Regions from separate parts of the Microbacterium sp. W4I4 genome, predicted to be linked through region 2. Evidence: predicted binding sites of a transcription regulator. Region 2 holds the regulator's gene; each other region holds the start of a gene.
The links. The regulator HrcA, encoded in region 2, represses chaperone genes, less so after heat shock. The targets are predictions, from matches to a motif close to TTNGCACTCGNNNNNNNCGAGTGCNAA.
Positions count from the first base shown of each region.

Region 1: a site for HrcA is predicted at 4,857-4,883, ahead of groL (chaperonin GroEL). Genes of this name have one in related genera too.
Region 3: a site for HrcA is predicted at 4,077-4,103, ahead of groES (co-chaperone GroES). Genes of this name have one in related genera too.

Region 1 is NZ_JAUSXT010000001.1:3,576,663-3,583,326, forward strand. Features, by position in the region: gene QF046_RS16970 (ABC transporter ATP-binding protein) at 1-529, opposite strand, end outside; gene QF046_RS16975 (thioredoxin domain-containing protein) at 740-1,714, shown strand; tRNA gene QF046_RS16980 (tRNA-Thr) at 1,790-1,862, shown strand; gene QF046_RS16985 (nitroreductase family protein) at 1,862-2,413, opposite strand; gene msrB (peptide-methionine (R)-S-oxide reductase MsrB) at 2,410-2,814, opposite strand; gene QF046_RS16995 (DUF2332 domain-containing protein) at 2,867-3,859, shown strand; gene QF046_RS17000 (DUF3263 domain-containing protein) at 3,869-4,126, shown strand; gene QF046_RS17005 (LytR C-terminal domain-containing protein) at 4,204-4,791, shown strand; gene groL (chaperonin GroEL) at 4,921-6,537, shown strand.
Region 2 is NZ_JAUSXT010000001.1:262,082-268,745, forward strand. Features, by position in the region: gene QF046_RS01275 (ABC transporter permease) at 1-262, opposite strand, end outside; gene lepA (translation elongation factor 4) at 520-2,388, shown strand; gene QF046_RS01285 (DUF1990 family protein) at 2,445-3,095, shown strand; gene hemW (radical SAM family heme chaperone HemW) at 3,095-4,336, shown strand; gene hrcA (heat-inducible transcriptional repressor HrcA) at 4,417-5,460, shown strand; gene dnaJ (molecular chaperone DnaJ) at 5,504-6,619, shown strand; gene QF046_RS01305 (16S rRNA (uracil(1498)-N(3))-methyltransferase) at 6,655-6,664, shown strand, end outside.
Region 3 is NZ_JAUSXT010000001.1:1,419,112-1,425,775, forward strand. Features, by position in the region: gene QF046_RS06770 (ABC transporter ATP-binding protein) at 1-442, shown strand, start outside; gene QF046_RS06775 (ABC transporter ATP-binding protein) at 439-1,206, shown strand; gene QF046_RS06780 (ABC transporter substrate-binding protein) at 1,281-2,546, opposite strand; gene rarD (EamA family transporter RarD) at 2,687-3,334, opposite strand; gene groES (co-chaperone GroES) at 3,694-3,990, opposite strand; gene QF046_RS06795 (class I SAM-dependent methyltransferase) at 4,205-5,389, shown strand; gene QF046_RS06800 (hypothetical protein) at 5,411-6,490, opposite strand; gene QF046_RS06805 (hypothetical protein) at 6,494-6,664, opposite strand, start outside.

The DNA.
Region 1 (6,664 bases), 3.3 Mb from region 2:
GCGTACGCGTCTGCACGCGCAGCTTGGCGTCGAGGTTCGACAGCGGCTCGTCCATGAGGAACACCTGCGGCTGACGGACGATGGCGCGGCCCATCGCGACGCGCTGACGCTGACCACCCGAGAGGGCCTTCGGCTTGCGGTTCAGGTACTCCTCGAGGTCGAGGAGCTTGGCCGCCTCGAGGACGCGAGCTGCGCGCTCCTCCTTGTTGACGCCGGCGATCTTCAGGGCGAAGCCCATGTTCTCGGCGACGGTCATGTGCGGGTACAGCGCGTAGTTCTGGAACACCATCGCGATGTCGCGGTCCTTCGGCGGCACGTCGGTGACGTCGCGGTCACCGATCAGGATGCGGCCGGCGTTGACCTCTTCGAGGCCAGCGAGCATGCGCAGCGAGGTGGACTTTCCGCAACCCGAGGGGCCGACCAGAACAAGGAACTCGCCATCGGCGATGTCGATGTTCAGCTTGTCGACCGCGGGGCGCGTGCCGCCGGGGTACAGGCGGGTGGCGTCATCGAACGTGACAGTAGCCATTGTTTCTCCTTCACCGGCAGGTACGTGCCGGACGATCCGTTGTGATGGAAGCGGTGGAACATTCCACCGTGACCCTTCTTCGGGTCGTGATCAGTATTGCATGACCTGGGGCGTCTGGGTATTTCCCAGACTGTCTCGTTAACATCGAGATCGTGCCGCTTCCCTTGCGGCCGTGGGATCACCCATCCCAACCGATCTTCAAGAGGAACGATGTCGAGCGACGAAACGCCGAACGTCCCTGCCGCTCGCAATACGCGTGACGCGGTGCGGGAGAAAGCACAGCTTGTGCACGCCCAGCAGTCGCGCGCCCGCATCATGCGACGAGTCATCATCGGACTCGTCGCGGCTGTGGCCGTCGGCTCCATCGGCACCGCTGTCGCTCTCGCGGTCAGCTCCTCGATCTCCGAGCCCGCCCTCAACCCGAGTGGCATGACGCACGACGGAGTCACGGTCAGCGAGGTGTCGCCCGCTTCCGGTGCGGCCGGAACAGATGCCACGCCCACGCCGCAGCCCAGCGACGCGGCGGCGAGCCCCGCGCCTACGCCGAAGACCACGGAGCCGGCCGCGGAGCCGACCGAGATCCACATCTACGTCGACTACCTCTCAGCGGGCGCCTCGGAGTTCGAGAAGGCCAATGCGCGCCAGCTCGCGGGATGGATCAAGGAGGGGGCGGTCACCGTCACCTACCACCCGGTCGCGCTGCTGACGGCGAGCTCGAACGGCACGAAGTACTCGCTGCGCGCGGCATCCGCAGCCGCCTGCGTGGTGACGTACTCGCCGGAGCAGTTCTTCGACTTCAACCACGAGCTCCTCACCGACCAGCCGAAGATCGACAGCGACGGACGCTCCGACGTGCAGCTCGCGGATCTGGCCGTCGCTGTCGGCGTGCAGGATGCCAAGAAGGTGCGCTCCTGCATCGAGGACCAGGACTTCGTCACCTGGGCGAAGGATGCCACCGCACGCGCTCTGGAGGGGCCGCTGCCCGGCTCCAAGGACCTCAAGCTCAGCAATGAGGCGCTCATCGTCGTCGGCGGCGAGGCGTACGTGGGGGCGCTCAATGATCCGGCGGAGTTCTCTCAGTTCGTGCTGACGACGGCGAGCGACGAGTACTACGGCAAGGTCGAGCCCACTCCGACGCCCACGCCTCCGGCCAAGCCGACTCCGACGGAGACCCCGGCCTCCTGACCGTGCGCGAGCGGCCGCTGCGCGAGCGGCCGGTGCACGAGCGGTGGACGCCGCTCGGTATGCTTGTCTGCGTTCGCCGACTTAGCTCAGCTGGTAGAGCACCTGTCTTGTAAACAGGATGTCACGGGTTCGAATCCCGTAGTCGGCTCAGTTCTTCGACGTGCGCTTCGGCATCCGGGTGAGCAGGGCGTCGGCATCCACCGGCTTGCGTCGTCCGGCGTCCTTGCCCTCGGGCCGGCCGCCGACGTAGAGCCAGCCGAGCAGCTCCTCATGCTTCGTCAGGCCGTGCGCCTTCGCGACGGCCTTGGTGCGGGTGTACCCGCCGGTGCGCCATATGACGCCCCAGCCGGCCTCGTCCAACAGCAGGCTCAGAGTGTGGGCGACCCCGGACGCCACGGCTTCCTGCTCCCAGTGCGGCACCTTCTCGCTCTTGCGGTACGAGGCTACGACGGCGATCAGCAGTGAAGCACGCAGCGGCTTGGTGGACGGTTCCCGATCACCGTTCGCCTTCGCGATCGCGGCGCCCAGGGCGACGCGGTCGTCGCCCCGCAGCTCGATGAGTCGCCAGGGGCGCAGAGACGAGTGATCGGCGACCCGACCCGCCGCCTCGATGAGCGGCAGCAGCTGCTCGCGCGTCGGGGCGTCCTCGGTGACCTTCGACCAGGAGGTGCGGCGCAGGACCGCCTCGAGGGCCGTCACGACTCGTCGGGGCTGAAGGACAGCGCCAGCGAGTTCATGCAGTAGCGGTCGCCGGTGGGCGTGCCGAATCCGTCGGGGAACACATGGCCCAGGTGCGAGCCGCATGCGGCGCAGCGAACCTCGGTGCGCTGCATGCCCAGGGTGTTGTCCTCGATCAGCTGCACGGCCTCGGGACGCACCGACTCGTAGAAGCTCGGCCATCCGCATCCGGACTCGAACTTCGTCCCGCTGCGGAACAGTTCGGCCTGACAGGCGCCGCATCGGTACAGGCCGTCGCGCTGCTCGTCGAGCAGTTCGCCCGTCCAGGCGCGCTCGGTGGCCGCTGTGCGGAGCACGGCGTACTGCTCGTCGCCGAGCTCTTCGCGCCACTGGTCCTCGGTCTTGTTCACGGTGTACGACATGACTCCATTGTCTCGCGTTCGGACGCGGTCCGGGCCAGCCAGAATGGAGGACATGACGGATGCCGTGCGCGAGCGCTTCGACCTGTTCGCGAGAGACGAGGCGCCGGGGCGCAGCGACGTGTACGCCGAGTGGGCCGCCGGCATCGCCGCGGACGCAGAAGCGCAGGCTGTTCTGGCGAGGATCAGCCCGCAGCATCGACAGCCGCCGCTGATGTTCGCCGTCACCCGGCTGCTCGGCTCCGGCGACGGCGGCTACGCCGGATGGCGATCGTTCCTGCTGTCGCATGCCGAGGAGGTCGTCGCCGAGTGCGAGCGCCGGATGGTGCAGACGAACGAGCCGCTCCGCCTCGCCGCTCTCCTGCCTGTGCTCGGTCTGATCGACGGACCGGTCGCTCTGCTCGAGCTCGGAGCGTCAGCGGGTCTCTGCCTGTATCCCGACCGGTACTCGTATCGCTTCACTGCAGCGGACGGCACGGAGCGGCTGCGCATCGACCCGGCGGACGGACCCTCGCAGGTGGTTCTGACGAGCATCGTGCGCGGGGCTCTTCCCGTCATCCGGATGCCGGAGATCGTCTGGCGCGCCGGAGTCGACCTCGCCCCTGTCGACATCCGCGAACCGGACGACCGGACCTGGATGCGATCGTTGATCTGGCCGGGGGAGACCGAACGCGCCGAGCGCATCGCCGGGGCCGTCGCGATCGCGCAGGCGGATCCGCCGCTGCTGCTCGCGGGGGATGCTGAAGCGCGCCTCGACGATCTGCTGGCGTCCGCACCCGCGGGTGCGACGCCGGTCGTCATGACACCCGGGATGCTCGTGTATTTGCCGCGTGCGCAGCGCGCCTCGCTGATCGATCGCATCCGGGCCAGCGGTGCGCGCTGGGTGACGATCGACGCCCCCGGCCTGCACGACGGCTGGCACCCGCCGGTCGATCCCGGGAGCTTCGACGGATTCGCGGTGGCGCTGGACGGAAGGGTGCTGTCGGATGCCGATCCGCTCGGGCGGCAGTGGGAGTGGCGCACGGGCGGTGCGGCGGGAGACGGCTAGCCTGAGGCCATGCTGGGTGATCTCTCCGAGCGCGACCGCGCGATCCTGACGCTGGAGGCTGCGTGGCCGCGGCACGGCGGCATGAAGGAGGAGACCATCCGCGCGCAGCTGGGCATGAGTCCGGCGCGCTACTACCAGCTGCTGGGGCGCCTGATCGACACCGAGGAGGCGCTGGACTTCGATCCGCTCCTGATCCGCCGGCTGCGTCGATTGCGCGATGCGCGAGGACGACAGCGCACGACGCGCATGCGCGGATTCGTCGGCTGAGGGCGGCGACCTCCGGCCGGCTCGGAAGCAGTGCCGCTCCGGGCGCATTCCCGGAATGCGCCCGATAGCATCGAGGGGTGTCAAAGTCCCCCCATGACAGATTCGACGACGTTCCCCGCCACTCCGGCCGGGTGGGTGCGCATCGCGCAGAGCAGCCCGGGATCAATGGTCCTGTGACGCTGCTGTGGTCTGCGGCAGTCGCGCTCGTGCTCATCGTCATCGGCATCTTCGTCTCACTGGTGCTGATGGGGCGCATCCAGCTCTTCGCCTCGGGTGAGCCGGCACCGCAGCAGACTCAGGGCGTGGTCGCCGAGATCGACACCACGTATCGGGTGCTCATCCTGAACGCCACCCCGCAGGCCGGTGTGGTCGCGTCCGTGCGCAAGGAGCTCATCGCCGAAGGCTGGGCGGCGGATGCCGTGTTCGGCAGCGACGGCTCGACCTCGGAGTTCCCCGACACCACGGTCTTCTACGTCGAGAAGGCGGACGAGGCCGCGGCTCTGGGCGTCGCCGAGGTGCTGGGCGGGGTGAAGGTCGAGCAGAGCGATCACTACGCATCGATGAACGACAGCGAGCTGCCGCAGCTCACGGTCGTGATCGGTCTGGACCACCTGGGCGCGAAGAGCCCCTCGCCGGGCGAGGTGCCGGAGACGCCGGCGGGCTGATCCGCGCTGGGCGAACGCCCCCTCCGGACGGCTTGCACTCTCATGGGTCGAGTGCCAGACTGGTATTAGCACTCGATCACTCTGAGTGCTAATACCCCATCGCCTACGTCCGGGAGGGACGAAAGACTCATGGCAAAAATCATCGCTTTCGATGAGGAGGCCCGTCGTGGCCTCGAGCGCGGCCTGAACATCCTGGCCGACGCAGTCAAGGTGACCCTCGGCCCGCGCGGCCGCAACGTCGTCCTCGAGAAGAAGTGGGGCGCCCCCACGATCACGAACGACGGTGTGTCGATCGCCAAGGAGATCGAGCTCGACGACCCGTACGAGAAGATCGGTGCGGAGCTCGTCAAGGAGGTCGCCAAGAAGACCGACGACGTCGCCGGCGACGGAACCACCACCGCGACCGTCCTCGCTCAGGCACTGGTCCGCGAGGGTCTGCGCAACGTCGCAGCCGGCGCCGACCCGATCTCGCTCAAGCGCGGCATCGAGAAGGCCGTCGCGGCCATCACCGCCGACCTGCTCGCCAGCGCGAAGGAGATCGACTCCAAGGAGCAGATCGCCGCGACCGCGTCCATCTCCGCCGCTGACCCCGAGATCGGCCAGCTCATCGCCGAGGCGATCGACAAGGTCGGCAAGGAGGGTGTCGTCACCGTCGAGGAGTCGCAGACCTTCGGCACCGAGCTCGAGCTCACCGAGGGCATGCGCTTCGACAAGGGCTACCTGAACCCGTACTTCGTCACGGACCCGGACCGCCAGGAGGCTGTCTTCGAGGACCCGTACATCCTCATCGCCAACCAGAAGATCGGCAACATCAAGGACCTGCTGCCGATCGTCGACAAGGTGATCCAGGACGGCAAGGAACTGGTCATCATCGCCGAGGACGTCGAGGGCGAGGCTCTCGCGACGCTCGTGCTGAACAAGATCCGCGGCATCTTCAAGTCGGCTGCCGTCAAGGCTCCCGGCTTCGGCGACCGTCGCAAGGCGCAGCTGCAGGACATCGCGATCCTCACCGGTGGTCAGGTCATCACCGAAGAGGTCGGACTCAAGCTCGAGAACACCACGCTCGACCTGCTGGGCCGTGCACGCAAGGTCATCATCACCAAGGATGAGACCACCATCGTCGAGGGCGCCGGAGAGGCATCCGCGATCGAGGGTCGCGTCACCCAGATCCGTCGCGAGATCGAGAACACCGACAGCGACTACGACCGCGAGAAGCTGCAGGAGCGCCTCGCCAAGCTCGCCGGCGGCGTGGCCGTCATCAAGGCGGGCGCGGCCACCGAGGTCGAGCTCAAGGAGCGCAAGCACCGCATCGAGGACGCCGTCCGCAACGCGAAGGCTGCCGTCGAGGAGGGCATCGTCCCCGGTGGTGGCGTCGCGCTCATCCAGTCGGCACGGGCCCTTGACGGTCTCGCCCTCGTGGGTGACGAGGCGACGGGCGTGAACATCGTCCGCGTCGCACTCGAGGCTCCGCTGAAGCAGATCGCCCTCAACGCGGGCCTCGAGCCCGGTGTGGTTGCACACAAGGTCTCCGAGCTGCCTTCGGGTCACGGCCTGAATGCCGCCACGGGCGAGTACGGTGACATGTTCGCACAGGGCATCATCGACCCGGCCAAGGTCACCCGATCGGCGCTGCAGAACGCAGCATCGATCGCAGCCCTGTTCCTCACCACTGAGGTCGTCGTGGCCGACAAGCCCGAGAAGGCTCCGGCTCCGATGGGCGACCCGTCGGGCGGCATGGACTTCTGATCTGACGATCTGAGGTCAGCCTCTTCTGACAGAACGCCCCCTGCTCCCGCAGGGGGCGTTCTGCATGTCCGGGGTGCTCTTCGTGCGACGTGGCGACGTGGCGACGTGGCGCCGTGCCGACGTGGCG
Region 2 (6,664 bases):
CGCCCGTCGGGCTCATGCCCCAGTCCCACCGGGTGATGATGCCCGAGAACCAGGTCCACCAGCGGTCCATCAGCGGAACGCTCGCGTCGAGGTTGCGTGGCCGCAGCAGATTCTCGATCTGCTCGGGGCTCATCGGGGGTTTGCGGCCGACGTAGTTGCTGTGCGGGTCGAGGAACGACCACGCCAGGAAGTACGTGACGTTGGTCGCGACCACGATCATCAGCAGCCAGCCAAGGGTCCGGCGCACGAGATACTTGATCAAGGTGGTGATTCTTTCTCTTCTACAGCACGCGCGGGATCTGCCGACGCAACGCTGGGTCGGGATGACATTCAAGCATCATCCGCGCGATAACGCACACCGACAGCGCGGCAGGCTGTGATGCAGTCCTGTGGTCCTCACGCCCCGGTCAGGGTGTGTTCGGGCAACTTCGGGAGACTATCACCGCTGGCGTCGAATGCGGGATTTGGGCACCCGGCTCGTAGACTTGCGGGAACCCTTCCGGCCGCCTCAAGGACCACATGTCACCCCGCGCAATCACCCCGCTGTCGCCGTCTGCGACGCCCGCCACGCAGATCCGCAACTTCTGCATCATCGCCCACATCGACCACGGCAAGTCGACGCTGGCCGATCGGATGCTGCAGATCACCGGCGTCGTCTCCGACCGTGACATGCGTGCGCAGTACCTGGACAGGATGGACATCGAACGCGAGCGCGGCATCACCATCAAGAGCCAGGCCGTGCGGATGCCGTGGCAGGTGGCCGCAGACCCCGCGGCAGGCGCCCAGACCTATGCATTGAACATGATCGACACCCCGGGCCACGTCGACTTCACCTATGAGGTGTCCCGCTCGCTGGCGGCCTGCGAGGGAGCAATCCTGCTGGTGGACGCCGCGCAGGGCATCGAGGCGCAGACGCTCGCGAACCTCTATCTCGCACTCGAGAACGACCTCACCATCATCCCGGTCCTGAACAAGATCGATCTGCCGGCGGCGGACCCCGACAAGTTCGCCAAGGAGCTCGCCGACCTGATCGGCGGTCGTCCCGAGGACGTCATGCGGGTGTCCGGCAAGACCGGGGTCGGCGTGGAGGAGCTGCTCGATCGCATCGTGCAGGAGATCCCCGCGCCGGTCGGCGACCCCGACGCCCCGGCACGCGCCATGATCTTCGACTCCGTCTACGACTCCTATCGCGGCGTGGTCACCTATGTGCGCATGATCGACGGCAAGCTGTCGCCGCGCGAGCGCATCCAGATGATGTCGACGCAGGCGACCCACGACCTGCTCGAGATCGGCGTGTCCAGCCCCGAGCCGATCCCATCAGACGGTCTCGGCATCGGCGAGGTGGGCTACCTGATCACGGGTGTGAAGGACGTCCGGCAGTCCAAGGTCGGCGACACCGTCACGACGGCGCGCCGTGCGGCAACCGAGGCGCTTCCCGGCTACACGGATCCCAAGCCGATGGTCTTCTCGGGCATCTACCCGATCGACGGCAGCGACTACGGCGACCTGCGCGAGGCCCTCGACAAACTGAAGCTCTCGGACGCCTCGCTGCAGTACGAGCCGGAGACGTCCGTCGCTCTCGGCTTCGGCTTCCGATGCGGCTTCCTCGGCCTGCTGCACCTGGAGATCATCACCGAGCGGCTCTCGCGCGAGTTCGGGCTGGACCTCATCACCACCGCGCCCAGCGTGATCTACGAGGTCACCACCGACACGGGCGAGACCGTCGTCGTCACCAACCCGAGCGAGTACCCCGACGGACGCGTGGCATCGGTCGCGGAGCCCATGGTCAAGGCAGCGATCCTGCTGCCCAAGGACTACGTCGGCACCGTGATGGAGCTGTGCCAGTCGCGCCGCGGATCGCTGCTGGGCATGGAGTACTTCAGCGAAGAGCGCGTGGAGCTGCGCTACATGATGCCGCTCGGCGAGATCGTGTTCGACTTCTTCGATCACCTCAAGTCCAAGACCCAGGGCTACGCGTCTCTGGACTACGAGCCCGCCGGGGTGCAGACGGCCGACCTGGTCAAGGTCGACGTGCTGCTGCAAGGCGACAAGGTCGACGCGTTCAGCGCGATCGTGCACCGCGAGAAGGCGTACGCGTACGGCACGCTCATGACCGAGCGGCTGCGCAAGCTCATCCCTCGGCAGAACTTCGAGGTGCCGATCCAGGCGGCCATCGGTGCGCGGATCATCGCCCGCGAGACCATCCGCGCGCTCCGCAAGGACGTGCTCGCCAAGTGCTACGGCGGCGACATCAGCCGCAAGCGCAAGCTGCTCGAGAAGCAGAAGGAGGGCAAGAAGCGCATGAAGATGGTCGGCCGCGTCGAGGTGCCGCAGGAGGCGTTCATCGCCGCACTGTCCGGCGACGTCGAAGGCAAGGACAAGAAGTAGGCAACACGACCGCTGTCGTGAGACGTCTTCCAGGCGAGTCACGTAGGCTGGAACTCATGCGTCGCGGGACATTCCGAGAAGGCACGGTCGACTATGCCGCGGTCGGGGCCACTCATGCCCCCGACCTCATGCAGTATCCGCCGGAGCACAGCGTTCCCGCCGAGGACTCGTGGCGGATCGGCAGCGGTGAGGATCGTTTCCGCACCGCCGCAGAGGCTCTGCTGTCGTGGACCGCGCAGCGCGCGGCCGGACTCAGCCTGAGCGATGTGCGCCCCGAGTCCGGCGCCGCCTACACAGGCGTCAGCTTCGACGCCGAAGGCACGCCGATCGCCCCGAACCGCACCCAGCTCGAGCAGCGCTTCGACGCCGAGGGGACGCCGTTCGCGGCCCCCGGCATGACGCTGAAGCTGCGCGGGCGCGTCAAGGGTATGCGGGCGGATGCCGAGCTGCGGGTGATCTCGGTCACCGAGGAGCGCCGGCGGGTCGGCTTCGTGCTGGGCACCCTCGGCGGCTCTGTGGTGAGCGGTGAGGAGTCCTTCGACATCGAGTGGCGCGAGGACACCGACGAGGTCTGGTTCACCGTGCGCGCCTTCGACGCACCGGCAGCCGTGCTGTACCACCTGCCCGGCATGGTGCGTCGGCGCAGGCGTGAGCTCTTCGCCCGCTATCTGCGTGCGATCTCGCCGCTGTATGCGACGCCGATCTGATGGCGGGCCCGCTTCCCCTGGGAGATCCTGCACCGGCTGACGGCCTGCTGCCCTCGAACCTGGACATCGACGCGACGGTGCCCTTCTCCGCCTACCTGCACGTGCCGTTCTGCCGGGTGCGCTGCGGGTACTGCGACTTCAACACCTACACCGCGACCGAGCTGCGCGGTGCACGCCAGGATCAGTACGCCGACACGCTGATCCGCGAGATCGAGCTGGCGCGGGGCGTGCTCGACGCGGCCGGTGCGCTGCGTCCCATGGATACCGTGTTCTTCGGCGGCGGCACGCCGACCCTGCTGCCCGCCGGCGACCTCGCACGCATGCTGCACGCGGCATCCGACGCCTTCGGCATCCGCGACGGCGCCGAGGTGACCGTCGAGGCGAACCCCGACACGGTCACACCCGAGGTGGTGGAGACTCTGCTGCAGGCCGGGGTGAACCGACTCTCGATCGGAATGCAGTCGGCCGTGCCGCACGTGCTCGCAGCGCTGGACCGCACGCACCGGCCCGAGAACGTCGACACCGCTGTGGCGGCCGCACGCGCCGCGGGTCTCGATGTCAGCGTCGACCTCATCTACGGCGCCCCGGGGGAGTCGCTGGCCGACTGGGAGCAGTCCCTGGACATCGCCCTGGCCCTGGAGCCCGACCACATCTCCGCCTACGCCCTCATCATCGAAGACGGCACCAAGCTCGCCAGGCAGATCCGCCGAGGCGAGGTCGCGGCACCGGATGACGACCTGCAGGCGGACATGTACGAGACCGCTGATCAGCGGCTCGCCGCGGCAGGCTTCGACTGGTACGAGGTCAGCAACTGGGCGCGCCGCCCTTCGCCCGGCTCAGGGACCCGACTGCATCAGTCACGCCACAACATGGCGTACTGGCGCGGCTCGGACTGGTGGGGCTTCGGCCCGGGAGCGCACAGCCACGTCGCCGGCCTGCGCTGGTGGAACGTCAAGCATCCCGCCGCCTACGCGCAGCGGCTCGACACGGGAGATTCGCCCGCCGCCGGCCGGGAGCGGCCCGACGCCCAGGCGCGCACCCTGGAGCGGGTGCTCCTGCAGAGCAGGCTCGCCGAAGGACTTCCGATCGCCGACATCGCCGAACCGTATCGCGTCCGGGTCGCCGAGTTGATATCGGACGGGCTGATCGACGCTGCCTCCGCGCTGCGCGACAAGCACGTGCGGCTCACGCTGCGCGGACGGCTGCTGGCCGATGCCGTCGTGCGGGCTCTGACCGAGTAGCCGCGGCCGGCCAGGGACTGGTTCAGGCAAGCGGGGTAGGATTGGCACTCGGAAGGTCGGAGTGCCAGCGGGGAGGGATCATGGTCACAGAGCGAGGACTCGAGGTTCTCCGCGCGATCGTGCAGGACTACGTCGCCACGCACGAGCCCGTGGGCAGCAAGTCGATCGTCGAGCGGCACGCGTTCGGCGTCTCCGCCGCCACGATCCGCAACGACATGGCGCTGCTCGAGGACGAGGACCTCATCGAGGCGCCGCACACCTCTTCCGGGCGCGTGCCGACCGACAAGGGCTATCGCGTCTTCGTGAACCACCTCGCGCAGGTGCGTCCGCTCTCCACCGGGCAGCGCAGCGCGATCGAGTCGTTCCTCACCGACCCCGCCGACCTCGATGACCTGATGGCGCGCACGGTGCGCGTGCTGACCCAGCTGACCGGCCAGGTCGCCCTGGCGCAATACCCCTCGTTCGCCCGCGCCAGCATCACGCACATCGAGCTGGTGGCTCTCGCCCCGAACCGGATGCTGGTCGTGCTGGTGACCGATGCCGGCGGCGTCTCCCAGCGCATCGCACCCCTGCCGATCGACATCGACGAAGCGGATGTCGCGGTGCTGCGGGCGCAGCTCGCAGCCCTCATCACCGGCAGAGCCGTCGGGGAGGCATCCGATCGGATCCGCTCCGTCCTCGGTCCGGATCAGGTCGCGACCGGTCCGCGTCTGCACCCGGCGCTGCTCGTGCTGACCGGGGTGATCGCGGAGGAGCTCGCCGAGTTCCGTCAGGAGCGACTCGTGATGGCGGGTGCTGCGACGCTCGCCCGCCGGGAGCAGGACTTCCGCGGCAGCATCCACCCTCTGCTGGAGGCGATCGAGGAGCAGGTGACCCTGCTGCGGCTGATGAGCGAGATGGTGACCGACGAGCACGGACTCGCGACCAGCATCGGCACGGAGAACGCCTCGTTCGGACTGGGTGAGGCATCCTTCGTCGCCAGCAACTACGCCGCACCCAGCGGCACCGCACGCGTCGGAGTGATGGGCCCGACGCGCATGGACTACCCGAGCAACCTCGCGGCGGCCCGCGCCGTGGCGCGCTACCTGTCGCGCATTCTCGAGGAAGACGGAACCGGGCGCTGATGCGCCGGGTCGAACACATTCACGCACACGCAGAAAGGTGATCGTGGCGGATCATTACGAAGTACTCGGAGTCTCTCGTGAGGCATCGCAGGACGAGATCAAGAAGGCCTACCGCAAGCTCGCGCGGCAGCTGCACCCGGATGTGAACCCGGGGGAGGACGCCTCCGAGAAGTTCAAGCTCGTCACGCACGCCTACGACGTGCTCAGCAACGACGAGTCCCGTCGTCGCTATGACATGGGCGGCGATGACAACGGCGGCTTCGGGGGCGGCGGCTTCGGCGGATTCGGGGACATCTTCGAGACGTTCTTCGGCGCGGCCGGCGGCGGTGGCCGATCGGCCCGCCCGCGCTCGCGTCGAGAGCGCGGCGAAGACGCCCTGGTGCGCCTCGACCTGGAACTCGGCGACGTGGTCTTCGGCGTGCACCGGGACATCGAGGTCGACACGGCAGTTCTCTGCGAGACCTGCAACGGCAGCTGCTGCCAGCCGGGCACCTCGCCGGTCACCTGCGACGTCTGCGGCGGCTCCGGGCACGTCCAGCGCCAGGTGCGCAGCCTGCTGGGCAACGTCATCACCACCCAGCCCTGCGGCAGCTGCGAGGGATTCGGCACGCGGATCGAGTCCCCGTGCGGCGCCTGCGCCGGTCAGGGGCGGGTGCGCACGCGTCGCACCGTCGAGCTCGACATCCCCGCGGGTGTCGAGACGGGCCTGCGTCTGCAGCTGCCCGGATCCGGTGCGGTCGGACGCGCCGGCGGCCCGAACGGCGACCTGTACATCGAGGTCACCGTTGCTCCGCATCCGGTCTTCAGCCGCGAGGGCGACGACCTGCTGGCCACTCTCGAAGTGTCGATGACGGATGCCATCCTCGGCACCACCACGACGATCGAGGGCCTCGACGGGCCGGTCGATCTCGAACTGCGCACCGGAGTGCAGTCCGGGGACGTGCTGACGATCGGCGGACGCGGGATCACCCCGCTGCGCGGCAGCCAGCGCGGTGACCTGCGGGTGGGTGTGCAGGTCCTGACACCGACGCGCCTGGACTCCGCTCAGCGCAAACTGATCGAGGAGTTCGCGAAGAAGACGAAGGCGCCTGAGCCGAAGCTGGCCCAGTTCCAGCAGGGCCTGTTCTCCAAGCTGCGCGACCGCTTCCGCAGCCACTGAGCCCACACCACTGCCCGGACCCGATCGGAGCCGACATGGCCCTGC
Region 3 (6,664 bases), 1.2 Mb from region 2:
CGCGGCATCCCTCTCCGGAGGTCAGCGCAAGCTGCTGGAGATGGCGCGTGCGCTGATGAGCGACCCCCAGCTGGTGATGCTCGACGAGCCGATGGCGGGTGTCAACCCAGCGCTGACGCAGTCGCTGCTGGACCACATCCTCGATCTGAAGGAGCTCGGGATGACCGTGCTCTTCGTCGAGCACGACATGCACATGGTGCGGCATATCGCCGACTGGGTCGTGGTCATGGCCGAGGGCCGTGTGGTCGCGGAGGGTCCGCCCGACGAGGTCATGTCGGATCCCGCGGTGGTGGATGCCTATCTCGGAGCGCATCAGGACGTCGATCTCGGTCAGGTCACCGGCCGGATGCCGGTGATCACGCGCGATGCTGCTGCGGCGGCGCGAGTGCGCGCGAAGATCGAGGCCGAAGCAGAGGCTGAGCTCGAGGAGGAGCAGAAATGACGGATGCTGCGACCCAGCCCCCTGTCGATGACCGCGATGTCATCGTCGAGCTGAAGGAGGTGCATGCCGGATACCTTCCCGGGGTGAACATCCTCAACGGCGCCAACCTCATCGCCCGCAAGGGCGAGCTGATCGGCATCATCGGGCCGAACGGTGCCGGAAAGTCCACACTGCTGAAGTCGATCTTCGGCATGGTTCAGGTGCGCGAGGGCGAGATCACGGTCAAGGGCGAGAGCATCCTGGGGCTGAAGGCCGACAAGCTCGTCGCTCGAGGAGTGGCGTTCGTGCCGCAGACGAACAACGTCTTCCCCTCGCTGACGATCGCCGAGAACCTGCACATGGGCCTGTACCAGAACCCGAAGATCTACAAGGAGCGCCTGGAGTTCGTCACGGGCATCTTCGCTGAGCTGGGCAGCAGGCTGAAGCAGCGAGCGGGCTCGCTGTCGGGCGGTGAGCGTCAGATGGTGGCGATGTCGCGTGCGCTGATGATGGATCCGTCGGTGCTGCTGCTCGACGAGCCGTCGGCCGGCCTGTCGCCGGTGCGCCAGGATGACGCGTTCATCCGGGTGTCCGACATCAACAAGGCCGGCGTGACGACCATCATGGTGGAGCAGAACGCCCGTCGCTGCCTGCAGATCTGTGACCGCGGGTACGTGCTCGATCAGGGCCGGGATGCCTACGAGGGCACCGGTCGCGAGCTTCTCGAGGACCCGAAGGTGATCGGCCTGTACCTGGGCACCCTCGGCCAGGACGACGCCGCCTGAGCGCGCGCAGCGCCTGAGCGCATACAGAAGAGGTCCCGGATGCGAATGCATCCGGGACCTCTTGTGTATGCGGCTTACTTGATCCGCGAGTTGTTGTTGTCGGCGCCGTACTGGTAGACGCCGATGGCGGCACCGGCCGGGTCGTTGTCGTCGTTGAAGGTGACTTCGCCGGACAGACCGTCGTAGTCGGCCGTTCCGCCGCCGTTGATGATGTCTGCGCACTCGGCGAAGGTGGTGCACTTCTCACCGTCGCCGGAGCCGCCCGAGACCTCCTGCATCTTGCCCGCGATGTCAGCACCCTTGGTCGACCCCGACGCGAGCGTCGCGAGCGAGATGAGGATGACGGCGTCGTAGGCCTCAGCCGAGTAGGTGACGTCGTTGATCGGGTCGTTGCCCGCGGCGGTCCAGACCTCGTTCAGCTGCGTCAGGAAGTCCTCCGGCAGCTCAGCGCCTGCGCGCGTGCCCTTGGAGCCTTCGAGGCTGACACCGAGGTTGTCCTTGGCGTAGTTCGAGAGGTTGCCGTCGACCATGTACAGCTTGCCGGTATCGATGCCGGCGTTGCCGAGCAGTGGTGCGATCGTCTTGAACTGGTCGTAGGAGACCACGGCGACAGCATCCGGCTTCGATGCGGCGATCGTCGACACCTGAGCGTCGTACTGACCGTCACCGACGTTGTACGACGCCTCGGCGACGACCTTTCCGCCGTTCCCCTCGAAGGTGGACTTGATCGCCTCGAACAGGCCCGTGCCGTAACCGTCGTTCTGGTACAGGATTCCGAGCGTCTTCGCGCCGTCCTCGGCGATCTCGTTGCCGAGCACCTCACCCTGCAGGCTGTCGCTGGGCGCGGTACGGAAGTACAGCGGGTCGAGCCCGGTGAAGTCAGCCGAGGTGTTCGACGGCGAGACGGTGACCATACCGGCACCGACGTTGCCGTCGAGGATGAGCTTGGTGACGCTGGACGATGCGGCACCCACGAGAGCGGTCACGCCGCCGCTGCGCAGCTTCTCGATCGAAGTCTCGTACGCCTTGGTGTCGGTGTCGCCCTCATCCTCCTGGCTGAGTTCGATGGTGACGCCGGCCTTCGCCTCGTTCACCTGCGACACGGCCAGCTGAACACCCGCCTCCATCGGAGCGCCGAGGAACGCGAGGCTGCCGGTCTTGGGCAGCAGCGATCCGAGCTTGAGGGTGACGTCGACGGCGGCGGGCTTGTCGCCCCCGGTGGTCGGCTTCTCGGTTGCAGCCGGAGTGCTGGCGCAGCCGGCGATGATCAGTGCGGTCGCGCTGACCAGCGCGATCCCTGCGAAGACTCTCGCGGGTCGCGAGCCCTTCATAGCGTTCATGTTGCTCCCTTGCGTAACTGAACGTGGATTCCCACCTTCGGGTTTCTCTCACCCTATTGGCTGGGATGCGCGCGCGGACCCGGAGAGGATATCGGTCCCTTAACGATCCGCGCCCGGCGATCCGCCGGTCGTCTGCCGCCTCAGACCAGCGCCGGCGGAGCCTGGCGCCTGCTGCGTCCCTTGTGCAGCACGATGTCTCCGACGAACACGGCGATCGCGACCCAGACGAGGATGAAGCCGACCCAGCGCTCCGCGGGCATCGGCTCGCCGAGCACCGCCCAGCCGAGCAGGAACTGCATGATCGGGGTGATGAACTGGATCATCCCGACCAGGCTCAGATCCACACGTCGCGTCCCGGCGGCGAACAGCAGCAGCGGGATCGCCGTCGCGATGCCCGCGCAGGACAGCAGCACGGTGTGCAGCGGGCTGATGGTTCCCATCGTGATGCCGCCGTCACCGGCGACCAGGAACAGGATCACCGCGGCGATCGGGATCATCCAGAAGGATTCCAGCGTGAGGCCGCTGACGGCATCCACCGCCGGTCCGATCTTCTTCTTGACCAGACCGTACAGTCCGAACGAGGCGGTCAGAGACAGGGCGATCCATGGGAACGAGCCGTAGGCGACGATGATCACGCCCACCGCGACGGCCGCGATGCCGATCGCGACCCACTGCGCGGGGCGGATGCTCTCGTGCAGAACCAGCACGCCCAGCAGCACCGTGAAGATGGGGTTGATGAAATAGCCCAGGCTCGTCTCGACGATCTGCTCGTTCATCGTGGCGATCACGAAGACCTGCCAGTTGATGTAGATCAGGATGCCGGCGAGGGCGGTGAGGGCGAGGGAGCTTGGGCCTGCGCCAGATGGTGATCAGGCGCTGCCATCCGCGGGTGACGAGCAGCAGCAGCACGCAGAAGACCAGAGTGAGCAGCAGGCGCCACGCCACGACCTCGAACGGCCCGGTGGGAGCCAGCACGATGAAGTACAGCGGGAAGACGCCCCACAGCAGATACGCGGCGATCGTGTAGAGGGTGCCGGCGGACTTCGTGCTCACCGACCAAGCCTAGTGTCCGGGAACGACGAAGGGTCCGGATGCTCAGCATCCGGACCCTTCACGACCCGTGGGTCGCTGAGCTTGTCGAAGCGCGTCAGCGGACGACGACCGCCAGAACGTCGCGGGCCGAGAGCACGAGGTACTCGTCAGCGCCGAACTTCACCTCGGTGCCGCCGTACTTGCTGTACAGCACGCGGTCACCCACGGCGACGTCGATCGGAACGCGGTTGCCGTTGTCGTCGATGCGGCCGGGGCCCACGGCCACGACCTCGCCCTCCTGGGGCTTCTCCTTCGCAGTGTCGGGGATGACCAGACCGCTTGCGGTGGTCTGCTCGGCCTCGACCTGCTGGATGACGATGCGGTCCTCGAGCGGCTTGATGGAAACCGACACGGTGTACCTCTTCTTTCTTGACTGAGAATCAGAAGACTGGTTAGCACTCTCATGCCGAGGGTGCTAACTCCAGTCTAGGACGATGATTGGCACTCATGCAATGCGAGTGCCAATCGCGCGGGCTTCCCGTGCCGGACATGTGTGCCACATGGGTGCATATCCGCGGCGGGATGCGGCCATGTGGCACACATGTCCGGGCCCGTAGGCTGGGACAGTGGAGATGACCGAGCTCGCCGCCCTGCTCACCCGCGACGGGCTCGCCCTGCTCGACGAGGTCGGGCCGATCGCGTCCACTGCCAAGGTCGCGCAGACCGTTTCGCGGTTGCGCGCGGCGGGGCACTCCCCCGATCTCGTCTCGGCGGTCGTCGGCCAGGCGCACCTGCGGGTGAAAGCGCAATCGAAGTTCGGCGAGTTCGCCGAGCGGATGCTGTTCACCCGGGCCGGCCTGGAGCAGGCCACCCGGCTGAACGTGGCGACGCTGCATGCCGTGCGGATGCGGCAGGCCGGGATCCCCGCGGTATCGGATCTGGGGTGCGGGATCGGCGGCGACAGCCTCGCCTTCGCCGGCGCCGGCCTCCAGGTCACCGCGGTGGATGCCGACGAGGTCACCGCCGGGATCGCGGCGTACAACCTCGCACCGTTCGGGGAGGATGCCACGGTGCGCACCGGGCGCGCGGAGGACAACGTCCCGGTCGGCGGCGGCGTCTGGCTGGACCCCGCCCGTCGCACCGCGGGTCACAGCGAGACACGGCGGCTGACGGCATCCGACTGGTCGCCGTCGCTGGACTGGTGCTTCGAGGTGGCGGGGCAGCATCCGACCGGCATCAAGCTCGGGCCCGGCCTGGATCGCGACCTCATCCCCGACGACGTCGAGGCGCAGTGGGTCAGCGCCGACGGCAGCGTCGTCGAACTGCTGCTGTGGAGCGGCGCGCTCGCGCGCGACGGCATCCGTCGTTCCGCACTGATCGTGACCGGTGGGCAGACGCACGAGCTGACGGCGGCGGCGGATGCCGAGGATCTGCCCGTGCGCGAGCTGGGCGCCTTCCTGCACGAGCCGGACGGGGCGGTGATCCGGGCGCGGCTGATCGGAGATGCCGGGCGGATGCTGGAGGCCGGCATGCTCGACGAGCAGATCGCCTACCTCACCGGCGACGCCGCGGTGACGAGCCCGTTCGTGCAGTCGTTCCGAGTGCGCGAGACGCTACCCGTGCACGCCAAGACCATCAACGCCGCGCTGCGCAAGGGCGATATCGGTCGCCTGGAGATCAAGAAGCGCGGGATGGACATCGACCCGGCGGCGTTCCGCAAGAAGCTCACGCTGCGCGGATCGCAGGAGGCGACGCTGATCCTCACGCGCACGCCTGCCGGGCGCATCGCGATCCTCGCCGACCGGGTCTGACGGGCTTCCGGGCGCCGGCGCTCAGCCGACGTCGACGGGCGTGTCGTCGACCCACGTGCAGTCCCCGGTCTCGATGTCGCACGTGACTTGTAAGGCGGTCGCCTGCTTCAGGATCGTCAGCACCGGACCGCGCTGATCCGACCAGACCGCCTGGTAGACGCTGTCGCCGAGCGCGATCTCCAGTGGGCCCTCGGAGTAGTCGTCCGTGCAGTGCTGCTGCACGGCCGACGTGGCGGGATCCACGACGGCGATGCACCTCTCCGGACCCCACGTGCTCCACACCGGGATGTCGCCGTCGTAGCCGAGGATCTGCAGCTCGGATCCGTGCAGCCCGGCCTTCTCGAGGATGTCGATGAGCGCCAACTCTGCCGAGGAGTACTGTCCCTGCCAGTCGCCGGCGGTCAGCGCCATGTGCTCGATCACAGGTGCCCAATCACCGGACAGCGTCGGAATGAGAAGCCCCGTGACGTTGGCGCTCGTGTCGCCGTCCTGCGTCTGCACCTGCGCGACGGGGTAGTCGATGCCTCCATCGGATCGTTCCCCCGATACGCAGCCGGTGCTGCGCTGCCCGTCGACGCTCAGGACGACGCACGGCTTCTCCTTCTGCGTGGCCGACCAGAGTGCGGCACCGTCCTTCTCGCCGCGGAACTGCACGCTTCCCGCATCGAAGTCCCCGCTCGCGACGATCTCGGCGTCGATGGTCTGCTGTTCGACGGTCATGGTGGGCGCCGCGTCCAGCGTCCGGGGCGAACTCAGCCAGCCGATGCCGGCGCCGAGGACCAGAGCCGCGACCGTGATGACGACGGCGAGCGCGCGGCGCGGACGTCGAGCGGGTGCGGCTCCGAACTCCGTTGCCGGGTCGGGTTCGGGTTCGGATGCTGGAGCCTGCTCTACGGCATCCGAACCCGCCGCATCCGTCATTCCGGGGGTCGGAGCGACGGCCGGCGGTTCCGGCAGGGAGGCTGGTGCTGGTGCTGGTGCGGGTGCGGGTGCTGACAGCATCCGCAGTTCTTCCTCCTCTTCAGGCGTCAGGCTGCCTTCGACGGCGAAGGCGCGACGTTGCAGTTCCCGCCGGCGTGCGGCATCGGCGTGATCGGTCATGCGTCAGCCCTCCTTCACGACGTCGGGCATGCGGGTGATGGTGAGCACCGGGCCGCGGTTCTCGGTCGGCTGCACGGTGTACTCCGCGTCGCCGATGTCGAGGCTGAGCGTCTGACTGCTGTTGACACCGGATTCTCCGCACTGCTGCGACAGGTTGCCGTCGCGCACCACCAT